Regions from separate parts of the Chryseomicrobium palamuruense genome, predicted to be linked through region 1. Evidence: riboswitches for the same ligand, from Rfam matches in the RefSeq annotation. Region 1 holds a riboswitch; the other holds the start of a gene.
What was found. A riboswitch is a leader RNA that binds a small molecule or an ion and turns the genes downstream of it on or off. The one in region 1 is predicted to bind S-adenosylmethionine.

Region 1 (12,375 bases):
AAATAATCTCAGATATACCATAAAATTTCCATAAAAAGGAGGAGACATGTCATGTCACCCGACCACTCGAGATATTCCCGTCTCGCCCACATCACTCAGATGATCAACATGAAACTAGATTTGCGCGAGGTCATGGAACAAGTCACACTCGCCATCTCCGAAGAAATCGTCCAATGCGATTCTGTCGGTATCTATTTACCTCAAGAAGACGGTTCATTCCGCGGCTACGTAGGCAAACCGGAAGTCATCAATGGCCGCACACTCGACATGCACGTCGTCGATACCGAATACGATCTGCTTGCAAAAGAGGTCATTGAAACCAAAAAGACCATCTACATACCGGATACATCGAAAGATTCGCGACCGGATCCTCGTGCCGTGGAAGCATTCCAGATCAAATCTCTCCTCGTCATTCCTATTTCCTTTGAAGAAGAACTCTTTGGACTGGTCTTCCTATTTGATTACGGGATTCCAATGAACTTAACTCAAGACGAGATTCAAGCCGTGGAAGCCTACGTGAACATGGCGGCCGTCGCTATTCAGAACACCACCAACTTGAAAAACAAAGAACTGCTCCTTACTGAAAAACAGCTGCTCCTCGACGTGTCCCGTGACATCTCGATGTACACTACCCTTCAGGAGTGTTTTGATAGCTGTTTCTTCTACCTGCAAAAAGTGCTCGACAACCCGAACATCGGCGTCCATCTACTGGATCCGATCGTCGCCAAGCGTATTAAGCCCGCAAAGCTTAGTAAAAACAGCGAGTGGACCGAGGAAAAATGGTTGGAAACCCATGAAGTCAATAACTTCGACGAGACGCAAGATCCATTAGTCCAAGAAGTCATCCGGACGAAAAAGTACATCTACTGTCCGGACGTCTTTGAAGACGACCGCCCGAACCATGACCTATGCAGTCAGTTCGGCATTAAAAGCATGGTCATTTTTCCACTTGTGACGATGGGGGAAGTCCTTGGCCAGATTTCTGTCGTGACACTCGAAGACAATGCGCCACTCTTTAATGAGACACAGCTTCAGCTCGCTCAGTCCATCATCGATACGACAGCGTCCGCCCTTTCCCACTTGATGTACATGGAACGGCAAGAAATGATCATCGAAGAGCGTACATCCGAAGTCCTCGAGAAGAATAAGGAACTTGAGGAAGTCGTAGCGGAACTGAAACATTTGAGTCGTGAAAAAGAATTGATTCTGAACTCGGCAGGAGAAGGCATTTTCGGCCTTGACCTTCACCGCAACATTACGTTCTGTAATCCGGCTGGGGCGGAAATGCTCGGCTATCTATCGGAAAACGAATTGATTGGGAACTCTGTTCACGTCATCATGCAGGGCAATTCCGAAGAGGTGCTGGCAGATGTCACTTCTTCTGATAGTTATTTTGAGGATTACAAATTGTTCTACCGGAAAGACAGGACTACTTTCCCTGTCGAATATGTGACTTCCTTTATTAAAGAAAAGGACCAGATCGTCGGAGAAGTAGTCACCTTCAAGGATATTACGCAGCGCAAACTGCTCGAAGAGAAAATCAAATACTACGCGTACTTTGACAGTCTGACCGATCTACCGAACCGCATCCTTTTAATGGACCGACTGACGCAGGGCTTAAAGTATGCGAAGAAGAACGAAGAACTAGCGGCTGTCCTATATCTCGATCTCGACCGGTTTAAAGTGGTCAATGACTCGCTGGGTCACAGTTATGGAGATGCATTGCTTAAAGAAGTCGCTCAGCGTCTGATGACTTGTGTTCCGGAAGGGGCCACCGTTTCTCGCCAAGGTGGCGATGAGTTTACCATATTCCTTCCGAGCATCCGAGGGACGAACGATATTCTAAAAGTGGTCACTTGTATTGATGAAACCTTTACCCATTCATTTGAAGTACTCGAACATGAGATGTACATGAAGACCAGCATTGGAATTAGCCTGTTCCCGGAAAACGGGGAAACAGCAGAGATTCTTATTAAAAATGCGGATACCGCGATGTATATCGCAAAAGAACGTCCGGGTACGAGCTTCCACTTCTTTAGTGAAGAAATGGATATTCGCTCATTTGAATCCATCAAACTCGAAAATGACTTATATAAAGCCATCGAGCGCGATGAATTTTTGATTCATTATCAGCCCCAATTCAACTATAAAGACGGTAAGATCACTGGGGTAGAGGCCCTTCTTCGCTGGGATCATCCGGAACAGGGGTTGATTCCACCGGACCAATTTATTCCTCTTGCAGAAGAGACCGGCTTGATTGTCACGATTGGGGAATGGATTTTGCGCAAGGCATGCACGCAGATGAAAGACTGGCATGAAAGAGGGTTTGCGCTTGGCACGATGTCGGTCAACCTGTCGGTACATCAGTTCGAGCAGAAAAACCTATTTGAAATTATCCAGCAGATCCTCAAAGAAACAGAACTTGCCCCTTCGTACCTGGAACTTGAGCTGACAGAGAATCTGATTGTGAAGAACAAAGACCTGACGATGCAGACGATGAAAGAATTGAAAGCACTCGGCATCAAACTCGCCATCGATGATTTTGGTACGGGATACTCGTCTCTTGGGTACCTGCAAAACCTGCCGATTTCCAAACTAAAAATAGATAAATCCTTTATTGATCAGATGTTAGATGACCGGTCTGCCATCACCAATACGATCATTACACTGGGTCAAAACCTGAATCTTGAAGTCATTGCAGAAGGTGTAGAAACGAAAGAACAAGCCGACAATCTACTGGCTCAAAACTGTACGCTAATGCAGGGCTATTACTTTAGTACGCCGAAAGAAGCGGACGAAATCTTCAACCAATACGCGTAAATAAGGAGAAATCACAATGAAAGCAGCACGTCTTGTACTTGATCACTTGAAAAATAATGGTATTCAGCACATTTTCGGTATTCCAGCAGGCTCGGTCAATGCGTTTTTTGACGAGTTGACGCAAATGGAGGACATCACACCGATTGTCACGAAACATGAAGGGGCCGCAGGGTACATGGCAGCGGCCTACGCCAAGTATTCGAATCATTTAAGTGTCTGTATTGCTTGCAGCGGACCTGGGGGTACGAACCTGGTGACCGGTGCAGCCAACGCGATGCGCGAACATTTACCTGTCCTTTTTATCACTGGTGCAGTCCCGGTCAACACGATTGGTCTGAATGCCTCTCAAGAACTAGATGCTGAACCGATTTTCCGTCCGGTCACGAAATACAGCATGACGGTCAAAGACGTCAACAACGTGCGCGATGAAATTGTAAAAGCAACGCAAATCGCCCTCTCCGGAGTACCAGGACCGGTACACATCGCCATTCCGATTGATGTCCAGCACCAACAAGTGCCTGACGCTACCCTTCCAGCACCTGCGAAACGTGCACTCGTTGAACCAAACGCGATGGATGTCCGCCGCGTGGCAGAAGAATTGATTGAGCGGAAGACGGGGTATATCTTGGCGGGTCAAGGGATACGTTCCGCAGTCGATTCTATTGTAGAACTCGCAGAACTTCTGGACTGGCCAATAGTGACGACACCTCAAGCAAAAGGCTATATTCCGGAAGCACATCCGCAACTCGTCGGGGTTTACGGATTTGCCGGACACGAAGCAGCCTCTGAACTTGTTGCGTCTGATGAGCATGAGGTTGCCTTGATCATCGGGTCAAGTCTTGGAGAGACGGCAACAAATAACTACAATGCCAACATCACGAAGAATCGGTACACGATCCAGCTTGATTTTGACGCGTCTGTTTTCAACCGGAAATACGAAGTCGACATTGCGCTTCTTGGTGATATTTCACTTAGTATCCCTCAGCTTGTGGAAGAAGTCCGTGCTCTTAAAGGTACGGGGTATGCACAAAGTTATGCTGCGGCCCAAGAAGTTGCTGCGACAACGCTTGAATCACGAGAGTACACGACAAAGAACGTGCTTCTTTCCTTGCAGCAGATGTTGCCGACGTCCACTCGCTACACAGTGGATATTGGAGAATTCATGTCGTATGTCATTCACCACATGAGCGTTGTCGATTCAGAGAGCTATGAAATCAACGTCCATTTCGGGGCGATGGGAAGTGGAATCGGTTCAGCGATCGGTTCGAAGCTTGCTAATCCGGAACGTCCGGTCGTCTGTTTCACAGGAGATGGCTGCTTCTTCATGCACGGTATGGAACTTTTGACGGCAAAAGAACACAATTTGCCGATCTTGTTCGTCGTGATGAACAATGCTCGTCTTGGTATGGTGTATCACGGGCACAACCTTCAGTTCAAGCGGACTCATGCGTCGTTTGAGCAGGAGCCTGTCAACATCAGTGCGATGGCGGCTGCAATGGGACTCAAAACAGTGCGTGTCGACAGCATGGACGACCTGACAGAAGAAAACGTCAACGAGTTACTTGCTCACCAAGGTCCGACGGTGCTAGAAGTGTTCTTACAAGACAACAGCACACCACCAATGGGTGACCGCGTGAAATTCTTGTCGTCGTTCGGTAAATAACAAAGAAAAGTCATCAAAAGCAGGATTTCTCCTCGCTCTTGATGACTTTTTTAATGAACGGGGGTCGGGATAGCTGCAATCGCTTGGCGAAGCGCGCCAATGGTTTGTCCCTTAAAGGCATCCGGTACGGGTCTATCGTCAGCCGTCTGATAGACAAACTGGCTTCCAGTTGCGTCACTTATGTACCCCATGTTTACTAGCGCATTTCGCAGCCCTTCAGGTGCTGACGAGCTTCCGTTTTGCTCTGTGTAGTACGGCGTGGTAAAGACTCTCGCCACGCGGTCGCCGTCTCCAGAAAACACGACAAAGAAATCATCCGCGGATGTAAGGACCCACTTGCCTTTCGCAAACAAGGAAAGCTGCGCGCCTTCCAGTGCACACAGTGCTTCTAGATTCACACCATACAATTGATTCACAATTCGGCAGATATTCTGCCTCGTATAGCTTCCATCTAACTGCTCAAGGTACTCATCACACGCACTTCTTTGCGATTCATGCCCTTCTATAAGAAGCGGCACACGGTCGAGGTCAAAGCCAAAGATCTCGTGGACAATATGAAAAACTTCTGCGCTGCTGAGCGAGCTTCCGTATGCAGCTAAATACTGCTCGAGTTGTTGTGATTTTTTCACAAGGTCACCTTCTTTTAATAAAATGAGAACTGGTCTGTCAGGGGATGTTGAGTCCTGTTTTGACCGACCTAGTTCAAACCGGTTCTTGAATTACACGACTAATATCCCGCGCCATCCGCGGGAAGCATAATAGGAATCCGCTCCGTTGTGATAGGTAAATACGGTATTATATCGGCGATCCCCAAATAGTGCCCCGCCAAGAGCACGGATGTCATCCGGTGCAACGATCCAGCTAGACGTTTTCAAATCGAATTCTCCGAGCGTTTGTAGGTAGCGATACTGTTCTTCATTCAGGAGTTGCACACCCGTCTCCTGTGCCATTTCGACTGCCGAGGTCTCCGGCGGAAACTTTTTGCGCCCTTCGCGAGCCTCTTGATCGTAGCAGCAACTGCGGCGGCCTTTCGGACTTTCTTTGACACAATCATAGAAGTGATAGCTGTCGGTCCGTGAATCATATCCGACAACATCCGGCTCGCCTCCCGTCCGTTCCATTTCATGAAGACTCCAGACAGCTTCCGGATTTTCTTGAAGCCTGACGGCAACTGCTTCCCACGTTATTCCTTCATGGCGCTGCATGTTCTTCTTAAAGCGATTCTCTAATGTTTCTAGTAACTCTTGCTTCTCTTCTTCCGTTACTTGTTTTGTGCTCATGTATGTCCCTCCTTACCTATTTTTCGAACATTCCATCTACTTTTCATTATATAACAAAAGCAGCCCTCCGCGGAGAGCTGCTTTGTTACTGCATAATGATTTCAGAAAATGTGTATGGTAAGGACTTCGTCGTTTCGTTCTGGAGAAAAATTTGAATGTCCTCCGTGGCGATGTCCTATGGAATAATCTCTGTACCATCTATCAAAAACGCCTGATAAGATTCTTGTCGTCGTTGGTAGGACTGGATTTGTGCACAAAAAGGTCGACATATCCAAGAAGGACCATGCCGACCATTTTTATACGACTTCATGAAAGTTGCTTCGTAGCATAAATACAAAAATAGCGATGACGATTCCGGCTGAAATGAGAAACAGGTAGGGAATTGGTAAAACTTCCGCCCAGATGCCTCCGATAAATAATCCAATCGGCAGCGCAAGTTTCATGAACATCGAAGACGTTCCCGCAACGCGACCGAGCAAATGGTTCGGTGTGGATTCCTGACGGATGGCAAGATAGATAATATTGGTCATGACGGTCGTACAGGTCCGGACAGCAAGCAATAGACCGAGCTGCCACCACGAGTCTGCGAAGAAGAACAAGACAAGCGCACATGCATCGATCAAATGAAGCGCAATGAAGATCGTCCCGCGGTTCCATTTTTTTCGGAGCGGCTTGATGAGTTGTGCACCTAGCAGTCCCCCGACAGCTCCGATCGAATACATGAGTCCAAGCTGCTCTTGAGACTCTCCCAATACATCAATGACGTAAAAGACCAACACCCCAATAATCAGACTGGTCGCCAAGTTGATGAACAAGATGGCGATTGTCGGGATGAGAAGTTGAGCATTGCCGAATAGTTCGCGAAGCCCCTCCTTGATATCTTGAGCAATGGATTGCGGTTTCGGTCGTTCCGGTGTGGCTGTGGCATCTAAAAAGGTGCTCATCACCCAGACACAAAACAACGACAATGTATAGACAAACAGGAGTTGTTCATACGCCACAAGAAGAAGCAATGCCCCGGCTATAGAAGGTCCAATAATGGTGATGAGTGTATTCACAAATGAAAATTTTGCTTGAATATCTGTCATCTGCTCACGGTGAAAGAGTTGCGGGATGATGGCATGACTCGCGTTGCCAACGGTATATCCCACCGTGGATATGAAAAATCCGAGTATGTATAAATGCCAGAGCTCTACGTCTCCAGAGAAAATAATAAAGGTCATGAGACAGGACAAGATGAATTTAATCAGTCCCCCATAGCGAATCATCACATTACGGTTGATGCGGTCGACAAACACACCGGCAAGCACTCCGAGTAGAACATTCGGAAGAAAGTCCATAATACGCATCGTACTCATCGCAAGCGCTGATTGAGACAATTCATAGATAATAAGAGGCAATACAAACGTGTAGACGACGGTTCCAAATGTCGAGAGAATGGTAATGAAGTAAAGAAGAAGGAAATTTCGGTTTGCAAATAATGTCATGAGGCACCCCCTGAACTAGTGTAAACTACTAGAAATAAAATATTTAGAGGATGTGTGGGAATTTTGGAAAAATTGAAGAAACAACTAGATGCGTATTTTCAGGGGTGGCACGAGGGATGTAAAAAACAGGACGGGGAAATCATTCGTTCATTTTTATCAAATGACTTTGTTGGGTACTGGCCCACTCTTCGATTCTTGAGCCAACTCCTAATTTCCATTCGTATGACTTACAGGACGTCGTCGAACAGATGGTTGGCAGCAAACGCCACTTCACGATACGGGATGACGCGCGTAAACGGTGTGATGTGCGTATAGCTTGGAGGTCATGTAGCAATAAAGCTTTCATAAACTACCTCCTTGTGAGTTTCTACTATAGGAAGAATACGCCTGTCGCTCAGCTCTTACAAGTAATCGAACTTCTTTCTTTACAACGTCCATAAAAAACCCCACTGCAGCATAGGGGGTCTTAAAGCTGCAGTGGGTGGGTGCCCTTATTTATAGAACGTCTTCATTTTCTCAAACATCTCCGCAGTCTCTTCTGCTGACTTGCGGATGATGAACATGCTACCTTTGAATTCTTTATTAATTGCTTCTTCTACCTCTGGGTGCTGATACAGTTCAACAATCTTCAAGTAGTTCTCATTGTCCGCTTCATCTGCACGAGATGCGATGATGTTGATATACGGTTCAATCGACTCAGATTCTGTATCTTCGTAAACGACGGCATCTTCAGCAGGCGTCAGACCTGCTTGCACGGCCACCCCATTGTTGATGAGGGCAATGGCCACGTCCGGAAGAACACGTGCCGTCTGTTGTGGTTCCATTGCGACAAATTCAAGCTCTAATGGGTTCGACGTGATTTTGTCTAAGTCCCCAGTGATGCCAAAATCGTCAGCCAGTTCAATCACACCTGCTTCTTGTAAAAGGTTTAGTGCGCGTGGAAGTGTGGATGCATCATTTGGAATCGCCACTTGATCACCTTTTTGCAGTTCATCTAGTGACTCGATTTTATCGGAATACACACCAAGCGGCGCAAATACTGTTGTACCGACAGGAGCTAGGTCTTCACCAGACTCTGCAACAAAGTTCGAGAAGAATGAAATTGTCTGGAAAGCGTTCAAATCAATATCTCCAGCTGCAAGTGCTTTATTTGGCATGATGTAATCCGTGAATTCCACCACTTCCAAATTAATACCTTCTTCTTTCGCAAGTTCCACAATAACTGGCCATTGCGGGCTGTCTGCACCATTTACCCCAATTTTAATCGTTTCTTCTGAACCATCGGCTGCTGAGTTACCATCGGCTGAGTTACATGCTGCAAGTGTTAGAGCAGCAGTTGCAGCAAGAGCTGCGAGTTTAAGTCGTTTCATGAATGTAGTCTCCTATCGTCTCATAATTTTTTTTGATAATGTATTGCCAAGCCATTGGGCGAGTTGCACAAGAATAATCAAGATAATTACTGTCACGACCATGACGCTCGTATCGAAGCGCTGATAACCGTATGTAATCGCAATATGACCGAGACCGCCACCACCGACATACCCAGCAACTGCTGAGAAATCGATTAAGCTGACTGTCACAAACGTCAGACCTAGAATCAGAGGTCCGAGCGCTTCCGGAATCAAAACGGTAAAGACGATTTGGAACGGGCTGGCTCCCATAGCTTTGGCTGCTTCAATTACACCAGGGTCAATGCTCATCAAGTTTTGTTCAACAATCCGTGCCACACTGAACGTTGCCATGATGGCCATTGGGAACACGGCAGCTCCAACCCCAATCGTTGTTCCCATCACGATTCGCGTTACAGGCATTAAGAAAACCAAGAACACGATGAACGGAATCGGTCGGATGACGTTTATCAGCAAGTTGAGAAGGCCATATAAAAAGCGGTTCTCTAAAATATTGCCCTGGCGGGAAACGAATAGTGCGAGTCCGACTAAAACGCCTAAAATCGAGCCTAGGATGAGGGTCAGGATGACCATCATAATCGTCTCGCCGGTCGCTTCTATGATGCGTTGGTAAAATGTACTCCACTCAACTTTCATGGATAATCACCTCCTTGATGTCGACGACTTGTTGAAGTTCTTGAATGGCATTCTTAATGTCTTCTACCTCCCCTTTAAAGGACACTACCAAATTGCCCAGTAGCTGATTTTGAATCTCGCGAACCGCTCCGTACACAACATTGAAATGCACATTGTGCTGTTGGGTGATCTTCGATAACAGCGGCTGACTCGTGGCACTTCCCGTAAAGGTGACTTGGTAGATATGCTGGTCACCAGCAGCGTGCCATTCTTTCAATAGACTTTGAGAGGGCAAGTCTTTATTCACCGATTGAATGAAACGCTTTGTTGTCGGGTGTGACGGGTTTGTGAAGACATCGAATACTTCGCCGTGCTCGATGACGTGCCCATTCTCCATAATGGCAACGCGGTTACAAATGGTGGAGATGACGTTCATCTCGTGTGTGATGAGGAGAACGGTGATGCCAAACTCTTGATTGACGCGCTTTAAAAGCTTCAAGATATCTTCCGTCGTTTCCGGATCAAGTGCTGAAGTGGCTTCGTCACAAATCAGAATCTCTGGGTTCGTCGCAAGAGCCCTAGCGATCCCAACACGCTGCTTCTGTCCTCCCGAAAGTTGCTCGGGGTAGTTATCTACTTTATCTGAGAGGCCAACGAATTCCAGCAACTCTTTGGTGCGCCGCGTGATTTCCGCTTTCGGCGTTCCCTCAAGCTTCAGCGGGTAGGCTACGTTTCCTGCGACAGTGCGGGAAGTGAACAAATTAAAGTTCTGGAAGATCATCCCGATACGTCGGCGTTGCAAGCGAAGTTGTTTGGCTTTAAGCGATGTGATGTCGGTGTCATTGATTTTGATAACACCACTTGTTGGCTTTTCAAGAAGGTTCACTAAGCGAAGAAGCGTACTCTTTCCGGCTCCGCTAAACCCGATGATGCCGAAGATGTCGCCTTTTTGGACATCGAGTGTGACATTCTGAACTGCGTGCACATCACGCTTTCCGACTTTGAATGTCTTGGATACGTTTTGGAATGTAATCATGGTGGACTTCCCTACTTTCTGACTAGAGTGCATAAAAAAAGACCTTCATCTCTTAAGAACATAAGAAATGAAAGCCATGAAAAAACGCCTCTCATTCTTATCTCTCAAGTGATGGACACTTGCAGGATTTGGCACTGACGCTTTTGCGCTTTGCCGAGACTTCACAGGGCCTGTCCCTCTGTCTCTCGTGATAAGAATTGGTGATATGTAGTTTTGAATTTAGTTCGTCTTGCTAACTGTTTCACAGTCTAAAGCATCAAAGTTTTCTCGTCAATAGTAATTTTACTAATTTTTTTAGTAGTCTGACTATGTAAGCGGTTGCTTTGTTGGTACGACGCGGATAGTTTTTTATTAGTTTTATTAAAAATTCTTTAAAAAGCATTATTTTGATTTCCTAGAAATGAACAAGCTATCCAATAAAAAAAGCTTCCTTTCTAAATACAGAAACGAGGCTCGTCTCATGTAAGCACGTTTGATTTGTATTTTGTAAGCAATTGCTGTGGGATATGGCAGTAATCATCCGGACAGCGAGCAAGACGGTCTTGGTGTTCTTCTGCACTTCGTACATAATTGGTAAGCGGCAGAACTTCTACAGCAATTCGGTCCTCATCTTCACGTTTCTTGATGAACGCCTTGGCCTGCTCTACATGTTTTGGGTCTATACTATACACCCCAGTTCGATACTTCTCCCCGACGTCTTCTCCTTGTTTGTTGATACTGTATGGATCGATGATTTCAAAAAGATAGCCCATCAACTCGTCGACAGATACCACATCTGGATGAAAAGTCGTTTTTACACATTCCGCATATCCGTCATATTCCCCGTCTAACGTTTGAGAAGTTCCATTTGCTCTTCCCGCTTCAGTCGAGACAATCCCTGGCAACGTCTTCACAAATGCCTGCACGCCCCATAGGCATCCCCCTGCTAAATAAATCGTCTGCATGCAAAATCTCCCCTTGTACTTAAAATTAAATAAAGACCGAAATCGATCGAAATCAATTCAGGTCTGTAGATGAAGTGTATTTAAAAAAATCCTTTTAAGTTCTGTTGAGTCTGATGTTGCTTATCTCAATAAAGTAGCAAATAAGATTCATCAGAACCAAAATTATACTTTTCCATCTCTAATTACAGCCTTAATCAAATTGGAAGTTAACCTTTGATTCGTATTAACTGCTTCTATAGCTCTCAAAGCAATTTGTTTATTGATTTTAAACTCTTCTAACGAAAGGCTCTTTTCTACTAAACGATATTCTTTTGAGTCTAAAGATAGTCTAGTCAAACATTTTCCCTCCAATTCAATAAAATGAATTTGCTTAATTTAAGTATACTTTATTATCTCATATTTTGTGCTTAAATGAACGTAAGTTGCAGCAGTATCTTCCACTTTCAAATTGGTATTTTTCTGACAAACCATCTAGAGTCTTTCCCCTCGAAGTCGAACTCGATAACGGAACATCCGTCAAAATGACTGCAAACGGAACGGTCCAAATAGCTACAAAAAATTAAATGGTTTTCAGGTTTCCTATGACTAAAAACCGATTTTCCCTGTGTTACGTAAGCTTTTACATTGACGTCACATTTCCTTTACATTCAGTTGATATCGTTGCCGTGTACCAAACAAAAGGAGGAAATGTGTATGAAAAAACAGCTTGTAACAGCCGCTTTGGTGGGAGGACTTGTCGTATCCGGGATCAGTGTCAATGTGACAATGGATCACGCAGAAGCACGGAATGATAACGCTCATAATGGGAAAGTCAAAAATGTAATTTATATGATTCCTGACGGCTACAGTGCCGCCTATGCAACGAACTACCGTTGGTTCAAAGGCGAAGACTCTTCTTTTGATCCGTATGTAAAAGGTCTAATCAAAACCTATTCAGCAGATACAGAAGTGACGGACTCAGCTGCTGCTGGGACGGCGATGGCAACAGGTGTAAAAACGAATAACGGGATGGTCGGTGTTACACCCGATGGCAAAGAAGTCGACTCTATCTTAGATGCGGCAGAAGCTGCGAAGAAATCTACAGGACTAGTTGCCACTTCTACAATCACACACGCGACGCC
Region 2 (12,375 bases), on a different contig from region 1:
TCTTGCAAAAGTATGAAACTACCAACGCTTGTTTTACGTTATGATAAGAATAGAAAGGGGTAAGTCTATGGAACAACGCACAGAATTACGAAGACGCCGAAAGAGAAGGTCACCAGTTAAAGCATTCTTCAAAGTGGGTCTCTTACTCGTCGTACTATTGATTGCTTACGGGATCTTTACGTTTTGGCAAGGTCTACAACTCGCAGATAATGAAGCGGCCAGAGAGCCTTTTAACGGAACACCATACGAATCAGGGAGAATGAATGTCTTGTTACTCGGTGTAGATAGTCGAGGCGAAGAACAGTCTCGAACGGATACAATGATGATTGCGTCATGGGATCCGGATACGAATGATGTACGACTCATCTCCTTGATGCGAGATATATATGCAACGATTCCGGGGTACCAGTCCTATAAATTAAACACTGCCTATTACCTTGGTGGTGCGGAACTGACGAAACAAACGGTTGAAGAGATGTTTGATGTCCCGATTCACCACTACGCACTTATCGATTTTACTAGTTTTGAAACGATGGTGGATGTCATCGCACCAGATGGCATTGAAGTCGATGTAGAAAAAGACATGTCTGAAAAAATTGGTGTCAGCCTTACAAAAGGCGTACACCGTCTGAATGGAAAAGAACTTCTCGGCTATGCACGATTCCGTGCCGATGAAGAAGGGGATTTCGGTCGTGTGGGCCGCCAACAGCTCGTTATTGAAGCACTCGGGAATGAACTGACAAACCCAATGAACTTCCACCGCCTCCCGAAATTTGCAGGGGCACTCAATGGATATGTCCAGACCGATGTGGGGGCATCAGAAAAAGTACGTTACTTGATCGATGCCATACTGGGTGGGAAAGTCGAGACTGAGCGTCTAACAATCCCTCAAGAAGGGGCGTACTGGTACAATTCCTATAACCATGCTGGCAGTGTGATTGAGCTCGATCAAGAAGCAGCTCGCACCGCCATTCACGACTTCTTACAGTAGGGGGAGTAGAAAGTGTTCGATGAGAAAAAACCAAGCTTTTTTGATACGCGTTTTATTCAATTTATGGGCGGAAAGAACACCATCTTTGCGCTCATTCTGATTGTGCTTGTCGGTCTTTCGATTTTTATCTTTGACCTTGTGTCTTTTGTCTTTAATCCACTGACTGTGTTTTTAGGGAATGTGGTCCTGCCGATTATTCTCGCGACAATCGTCTATTATTTACTTCGACCTGTACTCAGACTACTTGAAAGTTTGAAGATACCGCGTATATGGGGAATTCTCATTTTATTTATTGCGGTCATCGGGTTGGTTACGCTACTCGTGTTTTTAATATTCCCATTTTTGAAGACGCAGTCCATTCGTTTTGTGGAAAACTTCCCAGAAGATTTCCGTATACTTGTAAATAACATCACGGTATGGCTTCAAGGATCGATGTTCTCTGAATATTATGCGACGGTAGAAGAGGATTTTAATGAAATGATTCAAGACCTCCCAGCTCAGATTGGCGTGTTTTTCCAAGACACCTTTACACGTGTCGCTTCCGGAGTTACGTCCATCATCGGCGCGATCACAAGTTTTATTTTAGCTATTGTCACAGTTCCATTCATTGTCTTCTATCTACTGAAAGACGGGGAAAAATTGCCGCAATATGTGTTACGCCTGTTGCCACCACGCATGCGAGAAGAGACGGCAGATGTCTTTCAATCCATTGATAAACAAATCAGTTCGTATATCCAAGGGCAGCTTCTCGTGTCAGCAGCTATTGGAGTCATGGTATTTATTGGATTTAGCATCATCCAGATGCCGTATGCGCTACTTCTAGGGTCGATCGCAATGGTCACAAGCGTCGTTCCCTATCTTGGGCCGATTATCGCTATCACTCCAGCGGTTATCATCGCTCTTGTCATGTCTCCGTGGATGCTTTTGAAACTTGCTGCCGTGTGGACGGTTGTCCAGCTTGTGGAAGGGAAGTTTATCTCACCACAGATTATGGGAAAAACATTACATATCCATCCGATTACGATCATTTTTGTGTTGGTCACCTCAGGGGCCTTATTTGGAGTAGCTGGTGTTATTCTCGGAATCCCTGGATATGCTATAGTAAAAGTAATCGTTACCCACTTCTTCCATCTCTTTAAGATGCGCTATAATCGATATGAGCCGGTCGTGGATAACCATTACGAATATGTTTCCAAAACAAATAAGGTGGAGTAAGTATGAACAGTTTTGAGTCAAAAATTACCAAAGACAACATCACTATCGAAACCGTGGTCGACCATACGAATATCGAACACGGGATCAATCTCTCAGGTACTATTTATATTGAAGGGGTAGAGAGTGATGATGTATTAGAAACTCTTCGTCTTGTAGTTTGTAAGAAAAACACGAAAGAAATTTTGACGAAACAATCTTTTGAACTCGTTGGAACCGTTGCCTCAAAAGGGACACAGATGATTCCATTTGAAATTATTCCGGATGAACGTTGGCTACCGGCGGAAGGAGAAGAGGAAACTCATTTAACACTTCAAACCGTTGCCCTCTTTTTTGACGGAAGCAGCGAAGAAGATGAAAGCGAACTAATTTTTGATATTGAAGAATAGCTTGTCAGCTGTATTGTGAAGTGCTAAAATGACAGCAACATCTAAACTAAATACTTATTATCAAGAGAAGCTGAGGGACATGGCCCGAGGACGCTTCAGCAACCTCTGCCTAGCAGAAAGGTGCTCCCTCCATCAAGTGCTGACTTGGAAGATAATGCTTACCGACACTCTGCCCTTGTATGGGTCGAGTGTTTTTTATTTCAAAGGAGTGAAGAAGAATGCCCATCAATCTACCGAAAGATCTACCTGTTATTGAAAAATTAAAAGAAGAGAACATCTTTGTGATGGACTCGGACCGTGCCCATACCCAAGATATTCGTCCACTGGAAGTCTTGATTGTCAATTTAATGCCCGAAAAAGAAAAGACCGAGCACCAGTTGCTTCGTCTGCTCGGGAATACACCTTTACAGACCAATGTGACTTTTCTACGTATGACAAGCTACCAGCCGAAAAATGTAAGTAGCAGTCACCTGGAGCAGTTTTATGCTGTATTTGAGGAAATCCAGGACCGTCGTTTTGACGGCATGATCATCACCGGGGCGCCAGTCGAGCAGATGTCTTTTGAAGAAGTAGACTACTGGCCGGAAATCGTCACCTTGTTATTTTGGGCAAAAACACATGTAACGTCTACATTATCGATTTGCTGGGGTGCTCAGGCAGTTCTTTATCATGAGTTCGGTATTGATAAAGAGGCACTTCCTCAGAAATGTTCAGGTGTTTACCCGCATCAATTATTGACACCACATAGTCCACTCGTAAGAGGGTTTAACGATACGTTTTTAGCTCCACATTCACGTCATACAACAGTCGGGTATGACAAGATTTTGAAGCAGCCAGAACTTGAAACTGTGGCGGTTTCAGATGAAGCGGGTGTGTTTTTGATCCAGTCGAAGGATCAGCGTCATATAATGGCGACAGGTCACTTGGAATATGATGCGACGACACTTCGAGATGAATATGAGCGAGATGTGGCAAAAGGAATTCCTTGTTCCGTACCGGAGAACTATTTCCCTGAAGATAACCCGAAGAATGTTCCACAAAACACATGGAGGGCGCATACGCATCTGTTGTTTTCGAACTGGTTAAACTACTATGTATACCAGCAGACCCCATTTGAATGGAGCAGTACTAAATGAATTTTAACGAGAGAATTAAAGCGGCTTTTGGAGAACGAGGGGAGAGGTGGCTCGAAACTTTACCGGAACGCATTCAAAAGATAACAGCAGTTGAAGGAATAAGCTCTGTCCAGCCTTTCACTAATTTGTCCTATAATTACGTAGCAAGAGCTTTAAGAAGCGATGAATCTGTCGTCTTAAAAATCGGACTTCCTGGATATGATTTCAACAATGAGATACTCGCGCTACAAACATTCCCTAAAGACGCAATTGCATCTTTAGTATCTGCCAACTCGATTGAAGGCTACTATATTATGGAGAGTATTTCACCTGGAGAGCCTTTGAATGTCAAATTCTCCGACACGAGAACAAACGTTCGAATATTTGTAGAACAGTGGGGGAGGTTGCATCAAACGTCTTCACTACAAGAGAAACAGACTACTCATGAATTGCCACACATTAATGTATGGTTTGAGGTGTTAATGAATAAAACTGATCACGTTCCTACAAATTGGTTGGATACAGCACGTGCCGCACAGCAAAGATTAAACCAACTAAATCAAGACACGATTTTACATGGTGATATGCATCATGAAAATATATTATGGGATGAAACGCGGGGATTTACTATCATTGATCCAAAAGGCGTCATAGGTCATGCATATTATGATTGTGTTCAGTTTTTATTTAACAAAAATGAATCCGTTGAAGAATTTGCTGAAAAAGTGAAGTTACTCTCTGACGAGTATAATTTTGATCAGCAAGAACTACTGGATGCGATAAAAGCTTTAGGAATGGTGTATCTGCTATGGGCTTATGAAGATAAAGATCCAGAAGCGAAAGAAAGGTATAACATGATGAAGTGGGTTATGGGTAACTAACACACCTGATGAAGGAAGGGACAAGAGATTTAAAAATTTGTTCGATTTATCCATATTAACCGTATACCAAGATATAATATCCTACGAAACAATGCCAAAAAAATACACCCTAATTGTTAGATACAAACAACAATTAGGGTGTATTTTTTTGGATTAATTTACGAATGAAGAATTATCAACGATTAAGACAAAATTAATTAAGATACGTTAGATACAATGACAGCCGTATACACGAACAGACTTTCAATCTATTCATCTCTTTAATATTCTATAAAAGTTTTGACAAACTAAATAATAGAGAGGAATACATCTACATATAGTAATAAAGTGCAATATTTGAAAGTGTGTGATTAAAATGATTTACGTTTCATTCAAGTTTGAATAGACAACATCGTAAAAAATTTTAAGAGAGTGAGGATTTCACAATTGCAATATAGTCAGAATCGGTCCAATAATTTCATCCTGATATTTCTGCTACTTTTCGCCATCAGCTTCGTTACTGTAAGTCCCGCTTTTGGTTCTAATGAATTTAGCTTTTCTACTTTTCAACAATTAAATACGATTTTTCTTAGTATATTGATTGAGGCAATTCCTTTTGTATTAATAGGTGTTTTAATTGCAGGTTTTATTCAAATCTTTATTACAGAAGAACACATTCGGGCAAGACTACCAAAAAATAAAGTGCAGGCTGTTTTCATGAGTTGTGTGGTCGGTGCATTATTCCCTGCCTGTGAATGCGGAATTGTACCAATTGTTCGTCGATTAATAGAGAAAGGCGTGCCTTTATATGCAGGAGTTGGATTTCTATTAACGGGACCTCTTATCAATCCAATAGTTATTTTATCAACCTATATGGCATTTGGAAACGATATGAAGATGGCTTTATTACGAATGGGTGTTGGATTTGTCGCAGCTTTAACCATTGCGTTAGTAATCAGCTATTTATTCAAATCAAATCAACTCAAACAAAAAGAACGCTCATTATCTCAAGTGAAAACAAAACAACTACCTCTTTTTCAAAGAGTGAAAGGGATGCTTGAGCATTCCATCGATGAATTTTTTGATATGAGTAAATATCTTATTATAGGTGCATTTGTAGCAGCTGCTTTGCAAACATATGTATCTGCACAAACCCTTTTACTGTTTGGGGATGGTGTGTATCAATCGATGATTGTAATGATGGCGATGGCATTCTTCTTATCCTTATGTTCAGAAGCAGATGCTTTCATTGGAGCTTCATTTAAAAATATTTTTCCTTCGTCTTCCATTCTTGCGTTTTTAGTTTATGGCCCAATGATTGACTTGAAAAATACAATTATGTTGTTAAATGTCTTCAAAGCAAAGTTCGTTTTTATATTATTTATTCTCATCACATTGATTGTATTTTTATTTGTTAGTCTTGTTAGTGGCATATAAGAAATGTAGTTATTGGCAATTAAAGTTATGCAATATCTTGTGAATAAAACTAGCTTTATACTGAGAGTGGTCATGATAGGCTAGCTATGCCAAGCAAGCATATTGGTTGCTCTCTTGCCTGGTTTCATGACCAAGGAGGCTCAGTGTAAAGCGTCAACAGGAATGTATAAAAATACGATTAGGAGAGTTTTCTTAATTGCCATTTCATGCAAAAGTTAACTGCCAAATACAGTTAGTCTGACTAACTTCATAGAGGGAGTATAAAATGCAGTTTCACTTACATCAATTCTTAAAAGCGTTGATCTTAGGCTTATTTGCTTTGTTTTTTATTATGTTGCATACCACGGGGGATATCACTAAATATATCAACCCTAAATATGATTATATTAGTAAAATTGCGGCAAGTATTTTTATCATCTTGTTTCTAATACAACTTTTCCGTATATTGCAGAAGAAACAGCGTCATCACCATATTTGTTCGTCAGGATGCGACCACGACCATAATCATGGGAATGGACATTTAAATTTAGCTAGAATTATTGGGTTATGTGTTATGGTATTTCCATTAGTCACAGGGTTTGCTTTTGGTCCAGCTACACTTAATTCGAGCATTGCAGCTAATAAAGGGGCTTTTTTTTCAAAAGTTGACCAAAGTAATGACAATACAAATGATAACCAGTCTTTAACGGAAAATGCAGAATCATTAGCTGAAAAGGAGAATATCGATATTTACGCTGATGAAAACATTCCATTGCCTAATAACAATATTCTGACGGACGATGAATACAAGGAAAAGCTAAAGACGTTAGAGTCAGGTACGATTCAAATGAGTGAGGATATGTTTAGCTCTTTTTATGGAGCCATTAACGAAACTCCAGCTAACTACAATGGAAGATCAATCAAGATAAGTGGCTTTGTTTTTAGAGATGAAGGGTTCAATTCCAATCAGCTTGTTGTATCTCGTTTTATGATAACCCATTGTATAGCAGACGCGAGCATTCTAGGATTTCTTACGGAGTTCGAAGAAACAAACATGTTTCCAGAAGATACGTGGCTTGAAATCGAAGGGGTTTTAGACACTACAAATTTCGATGGCTTTGAAATGCCAATCATAAAAGCAACCAATTGGAAAGTAATTAATGAACCTGACGAACCATATGTATATCCAGTTTTAACATTAATTCAGTAGTAATATTTTCATCAATGGACATGAAGGAGACCAATAGAGGTCTCTTTTTGTTTTCTAAAAATTAGTTTCCATAATATATATTATCTAAAGTTGTATTTCATACTAGAGTATACTTGATATATTGAAAAATAAGAATGAAAAAAGCCCAAATCATTGATTTGAGCTTAAGGTTATAATTATCTTCTTTATTTATAATATTTTTTGCAAATGATTTAAGTTCTCTCAGAGTTTTTACATCTATTTGCTCAATTTGATTTTCGATATAGCCACTGCTGCTTCTGCTCCAGTAATCATTAACGAACCTCATATATTCGATTTGTTTTATGGTTTTATCAGTTTGAACCCCATAATTTTACCCTCTTTTTCTGGATCCATTAAGAAACTTCCATTTGAATACCGATCGACTGATTTTAAATCCTTCACAAGAAGTCCTTCGCCTAAACCAACATCAAGTATCGGTACTAAGACATCTTCTGGTGCAGCGTATTCAACGTCAACAATTCGATGTGGATTCGATTTCAGCTCACGTAACACGACCACTCCCCGTTTTGCACGGGCACTAGGTTCCAGTTCTTTCCGGGCAAGCTTTTTAACAGCCCCTCGGTGTGTGACAAGCACATAATGATAATTGGTATCTTTCTCCATCATAGTGAGTGATACGACAGTATCATTGTCTTTTAGATTAATTGCTTTTACGCCGCCTGTCTTCACTCCAGTGATAGGCACTTCATCAAGTGAATAACTAAGTCCGTAAGCTCCTACTGTAAAGAGCGCTAAATCATCAGACGGTTTAGCAAGCTTGACAGCAATCATTACATCGCCTTTTTTCAGTTTCATCGCTTTTAATGTGCGGTTGTAGCGCTGAACATAAAATTCGGCTAATAAGGAGCGTTTGATCATCCCTTGCGCAGAAACCGTAATGACAGTGTAGTCGAGATCAAAGGATTCAATCGCTTCTGCATGGATAATTTGTTCAGTTGGCTCAAGCTGTACAATACTTGAAATATGCTGTCCTAGGTCTTTCCAGCGAATTTCAGGAAGCTCATGGACCGGCTGATAAATATAATTGCCGAGCGATGTAAACAGAAGCAAATGATGCTGCGTGTTTGATGTCAGGTCTAGTAATAAGTGATCTGATTCTTTCATCGCAAAATCTTTCCCGTTAGAAGCCTGATACGAACGTAAACTTGTCCGCTTGATGTACCCTTCCCGCGTCACTGTCACACGTACGTCTTCACTTGGAATCAAAACGTCGAGCGTTAATTTAATTTCTTCAATGTCATCTTCAATCACGGAACGACGAGATTCGGCATACGTTTTACGAAGGTCTTGGAGTTCTTTCTTGATGACACGCATCAATTTTTTCTCGTCTCCAAGAATCCCTTCTAATTGACTAACCGTTTTATGAAGTTCCGCTTCTTCTTGTTGAAGCGCGGTAATATCGGTGTTGGTTAAACGATAAAGCTGCAACGATACAATAGCTTCCGCTTGCTCTTCCGTAAATGCATACTTTGTTTTTAGATTCTCTTTTGCGTCACGCTTGTCTTTAGAAGCACGGATGGTCGCAATGACTTCGTCTAAAATGGATAAAGCCTTCATTAAACCTTCTACAATGTGCAAACGCGCTTTTGCACGTTTTAGATCGTAATCGGAACGTCTGCGGATCACATTTTTTTGGTGCTCTAAATACGCATCTAGCATAAGTGGGAGCGTCATCATCATCGGACGGCGATTATGAATCGCAATCATATTGAAGTTATACGACACTTGTAAATCTGTGTTCTTCAGTAAATACTGCAGAATCCCATGCGCATCCACATCTTTTTTCATTTCAATCACAATTCGTAAACCTGTTCGATCCGATTCATCACGGATATCCGCGATGCCATCGAGACGCTTGTCAGAACGTTGTTCGTCCATTCGTTTCACAAGGTTCGCTTTGTTCACTTCAAAAGGAAGCTCTGTGATGACAATCTGTTGCTTATTCCCTTTGATAGCTTCGATTTCGGTTTTGGAACGAACAATAATCTTTCCTTTACCCGTTTCGTACGCTTTCTTTATCCCTTCGACACCTTGAATAATGCCACCCGTAGGGAAATCAGGACCTTTTAGGACGGTCATCAGTTCGTCGACAGTGACTGCTGAGTTTTCCATATACATGAAAAGTGCATCAATCACTTCGTGCAGTGCATGTGGCGGGATATCTGTAGCATATCCTGCAGAGATCCCTGTCGAACCGTTCACAAGTAAGTTCGGGAAACGAGCTGGGAGCACAGTAGGCTCTTTATCGGAATCATCGAAGTTCGGAATAAAATCAACGGTTTCTTTTTGGATATCTCGTAAAAGTTCAGAAGATATCGCGGAGAGACGAGCTTCTGTATAACGCATCGCTGCCGGCGGATCGCCGTCAACAGATCCATTATTCCCGTGCATCTCGACAAGTACGTTACGAAGCTTCCAGTCTTGACTCATTCGGACCATTGCCTCATAAACAGAGCTATCTCCGTGCGGATGATAATTCCCGATGACGTTACCGACAGTCTTTGCTGACTTCCGGAACGCTTTGTCGTGTGTGTTACCTTCATGGTGCATCGCATAAAGAATACGACGTTGCACTGGTTTTAATCCGTCCCGAGCATCAGGTAATGCTCGGTCTTGAATGATGTATTTACTATAGCGTCCAAAGCGGTCACCAATAACCTCTTCTAGGGGTAAATCTTGAAAACGTTCAGCTTGGGTCATTGAATCTCACTCTCCATATGAATACGTTCATTTTCTAATATTGTGCCCTCTTCTTCTAGACTGAAGTCAACATGACTCTCAATCCACTTACGGCGTGGTTCTACTTTATCGCCCATCAGTGTCGTCACACGACGTTCGGCGCGGCTACCGTCTTCAATCGTGACACGGATGAGAGTGCGTGTCTCAGGATTCATGGTCGTCTCCCATAATTGATCGGCATTCATCTCACCTAGACCTTTGTAGCGCTGGAGACCATAACCTTTTCCAATCTTTTCGATGGATGCTTGAAGCTCCTTCTCTGTCCAAGCATACGTACTCACTTCTTTCTTTCCAGCTCCTTTGAACACTTTATAAAGCGGAGGAAGTGCAATGTAAACCTTCCCAGCTTCAATTAGTGGTTTCATATAGCGGTAGAAGAACGTGAGAAGCAGGACTTGTATATGAGCCCCATCGGTATCGGCATCCGTCATAATGACGATTTTGTCGTAGGCGATATCATCTACTGTAAAGTCGGCACCAACACCTCCGCCAATCGCATGAATGATTGTTGAGATCTCTTCATTTTTCATGATGTCGACGAGCTTTGCTTTTTCCGTATTTATAACTTTCCCTCGTAATGGCAAGATGGCCTGAAACGAACGGTCACGCCCTTGTTTCGCGGAACCACCGGCAGAATCTCCCTCCACCAGGTACAGTTCATTACGTTTTGCGTTTCGTGACTGTGCAGGTGTTAGTTTACCGGAAAGTATTGTATTATTTTTCTTGTTCTTCTTCCCTGTACGGGCTTCTTCACGAGCTTTACGTGCCGCTTCACGTGCTTGTTGGGCACGGATCGCTTTACGGATCAGAGACGCTGTTAAGTCTGCATTTTCTTCTAAAATGTACTGAAGTTTCTCAGACACAACCGTATCGACCGCGCTACGCGCTTCGTTCGTTCCGAGCTTCCCTTTCGTTTGGCCTTCGAATTGCAAGAGGTTCTCAGGGATACGCACAGAGATAATCGCAGCAACTCCTTCACGAATGTCGGCACCGTCGAGGTTTTTATCTTTCTCTTTGAGTAACCCTGTTTTTCGTGCGTAATCATTAAACACGCGAGTGAGTGCTGCTTTCGCACCTGTCTCATGTGTGCCGCCATCACGCGTCCGGACATTGTTTACAAACGATAAAATGGTTTCTGAGTACCCGTCATTGTACTGGAAGGCAAACTCAACTTCAATCTCTGATTGCGTCCCTTCCATATAAAAGACAGGGTGAAGCGTGTCTTTCTCTTCATTTAAATAAGAAACAAATGCTTCGATCCCTGTTTCATAGAAGTAGACTTCCGTAGTGTCTGTCCGTACATCTTTCAATGTGATGCGTAGACCTTTTAAAAGGAACGCGGATTCTCGAAGTCGTTCGCTTAGTGTTTCAAAATTGTATTTGGTCACCGAAAAAATGGACGGGTCAGGTAAGAAATGAACCAATGTCCCTGTCTCTTTTGTTTTCCCTGTCTCATGAAGGGCCACTTCGACTTTTCCACCGTGACTAAAGCGCTGGAAAAACTTTTTGCCATCTCTATGAATCTCCACATTGACGTAACTCGACAAGGCATTAACTACTGAGGCACCTACCCCATGTAGTCCTCCACTGGTTTTGTATCCTCCCTGACCAAACTTTCCTCCTGCATGAAGGACGGTAAAAATCACCTCTGCAGTTGGTTTCCCGGTCTTATGTGTTCCGGTTGGCATTCCGCGCCCGTAATCACGAACGGAAATACTGTTGTCTTCATGAATGGTCACATCGATCTGGTTTCCGAATCCAGCTAAGCTTTCATCGACAGCGTTATCGACAATTTCATAAACGAGGTGATGAAGCCCGCGTGTGTCTGTTGATCCGATATACATTCCAGGTCGTTTGCGGACAGCCTCTAAACCCTCTAATACTTGAATATCATCATCCGTGTAGGATGTTAATGTCTGTTTCGCCAAAATATTCTCCCCTATCAAACGTGTGTTCTATTTTTAACGATACGCTTGTCCTCGTGTTGTGTCAACCGCTGGACCGTCATTCTCTAAGTGTAATGAAACAGTGAAAAGAATGCAATGCAGTCTGTCCAATCAAAATTAGGTTATGGTAAACTGAATATACGGAGTAATGACTAAAAGGAGAGTCCTATGACAATTGTATTGATGATTATACTAGCCTACCTGCTGGGATCAATTCCGACAGGTCTAATTATTGGAAAAGCATTCTTTAAAACCGATATTCGTGAGCACGGCTCAGGGAACTTAGGAGGAACGAATACATTCCGCGTACTCGGAAAGCCAGCCGGTATCATTGTGTCGCTGATCGACATTTTAAAAGGAACAGCAGCAGTACTCTTACCTCTTCTGCCTTTCTTTGCAGAAACAGCTATTCACCCACTCATTCTTGGTGCTGTGGCGGTGATTGGACATATGTA

Region 2: it holds a riboswitch for S-adenosylmethionine, as region 1 does, so the genes downstream of both, metA (homoserine O-acetyltransferase MetA) here and ACFO0S_RS11245 (methionine ABC transporter ATP-binding protein) in region 1, are expected to answer to the same signal.

The regions. Positions count from the first base shown of each region.
Region 1 covers NZ_JBHSEF010000023.1:298,004-310,378, forward strand. The annotation lists gene ACFO0S_RS11205 (EAL domain-containing protein) at 52-2,820, shown strand; gene ACFO0S_RS11210 (thiamine pyrophosphate-binding protein) at 2,837-4,483, shown strand; gene ACFO0S_RS11215 (hypothetical protein) at 4,534-5,112, opposite strand; gene ACFO0S_RS11220 (DUF4256 domain-containing protein) at 5,203-5,763, opposite strand; gene ACFO0S_RS11225 (MFS transporter) at 6,060-7,250, opposite strand; gene ACFO0S_RS11230 (hypothetical protein) at 7,390-7,596, opposite strand; gene ACFO0S_RS11235 (MetQ/NlpA family ABC transporter substrate-binding protein) at 7,742-8,620, opposite strand; gene ACFO0S_RS11240 (methionine ABC transporter permease) at 8,633-9,295, opposite strand; gene ACFO0S_RS11245 (methionine ABC transporter ATP-binding protein) at 9,285-10,310, opposite strand; SAM riboswitch class I at 10,405-10,507, opposite strand; gene ACFO0S_RS11250 (peptide-methionine (S)-S-oxide reductase) at 10,769-11,254, opposite strand; gene ACFO0S_RS11255 (hypothetical protein) at 11,417-11,590, opposite strand; gene ACFO0S_RS11260 (alkaline phosphatase) at 11,948-12,375, shown strand, end outside.
Region 2 covers NZ_JBHSEF010000026.1:390,865-403,239, reverse strand. The annotation lists gene ACFO0S_RS14405 (LCP family protein) at 68-991, shown strand; gene ACFO0S_RS14400 (AI-2E family transporter) at 1,055-2,206, shown strand; gene ACFO0S_RS14395 (hypothetical protein) at 2,209-2,592, shown strand; SAM riboswitch class I at 2,647-2,750, shown strand; gene metA (homoserine O-acetyltransferase MetA) at 2,811-3,728, shown strand; gene ACFO0S_RS14385 (aminoglycoside phosphotransferase family protein) at 3,725-4,588, shown strand; gene ACFO0S_RS14380 (permease) at 5,075-6,004, shown strand; gene ACFO0S_RS14375 (TIGR03943 family putative permease subunit) at 6,270-7,193, shown strand; gene parC (DNA topoisomerase IV subunit A) at 7,515-9,935, opposite strand; gene parE (DNA topoisomerase IV subunit B) at 9,932-11,902, opposite strand; gene plsY (glycerol-3-phosphate 1-O-acyltransferase PlsY) at 12,089-12,375, shown strand, end outside.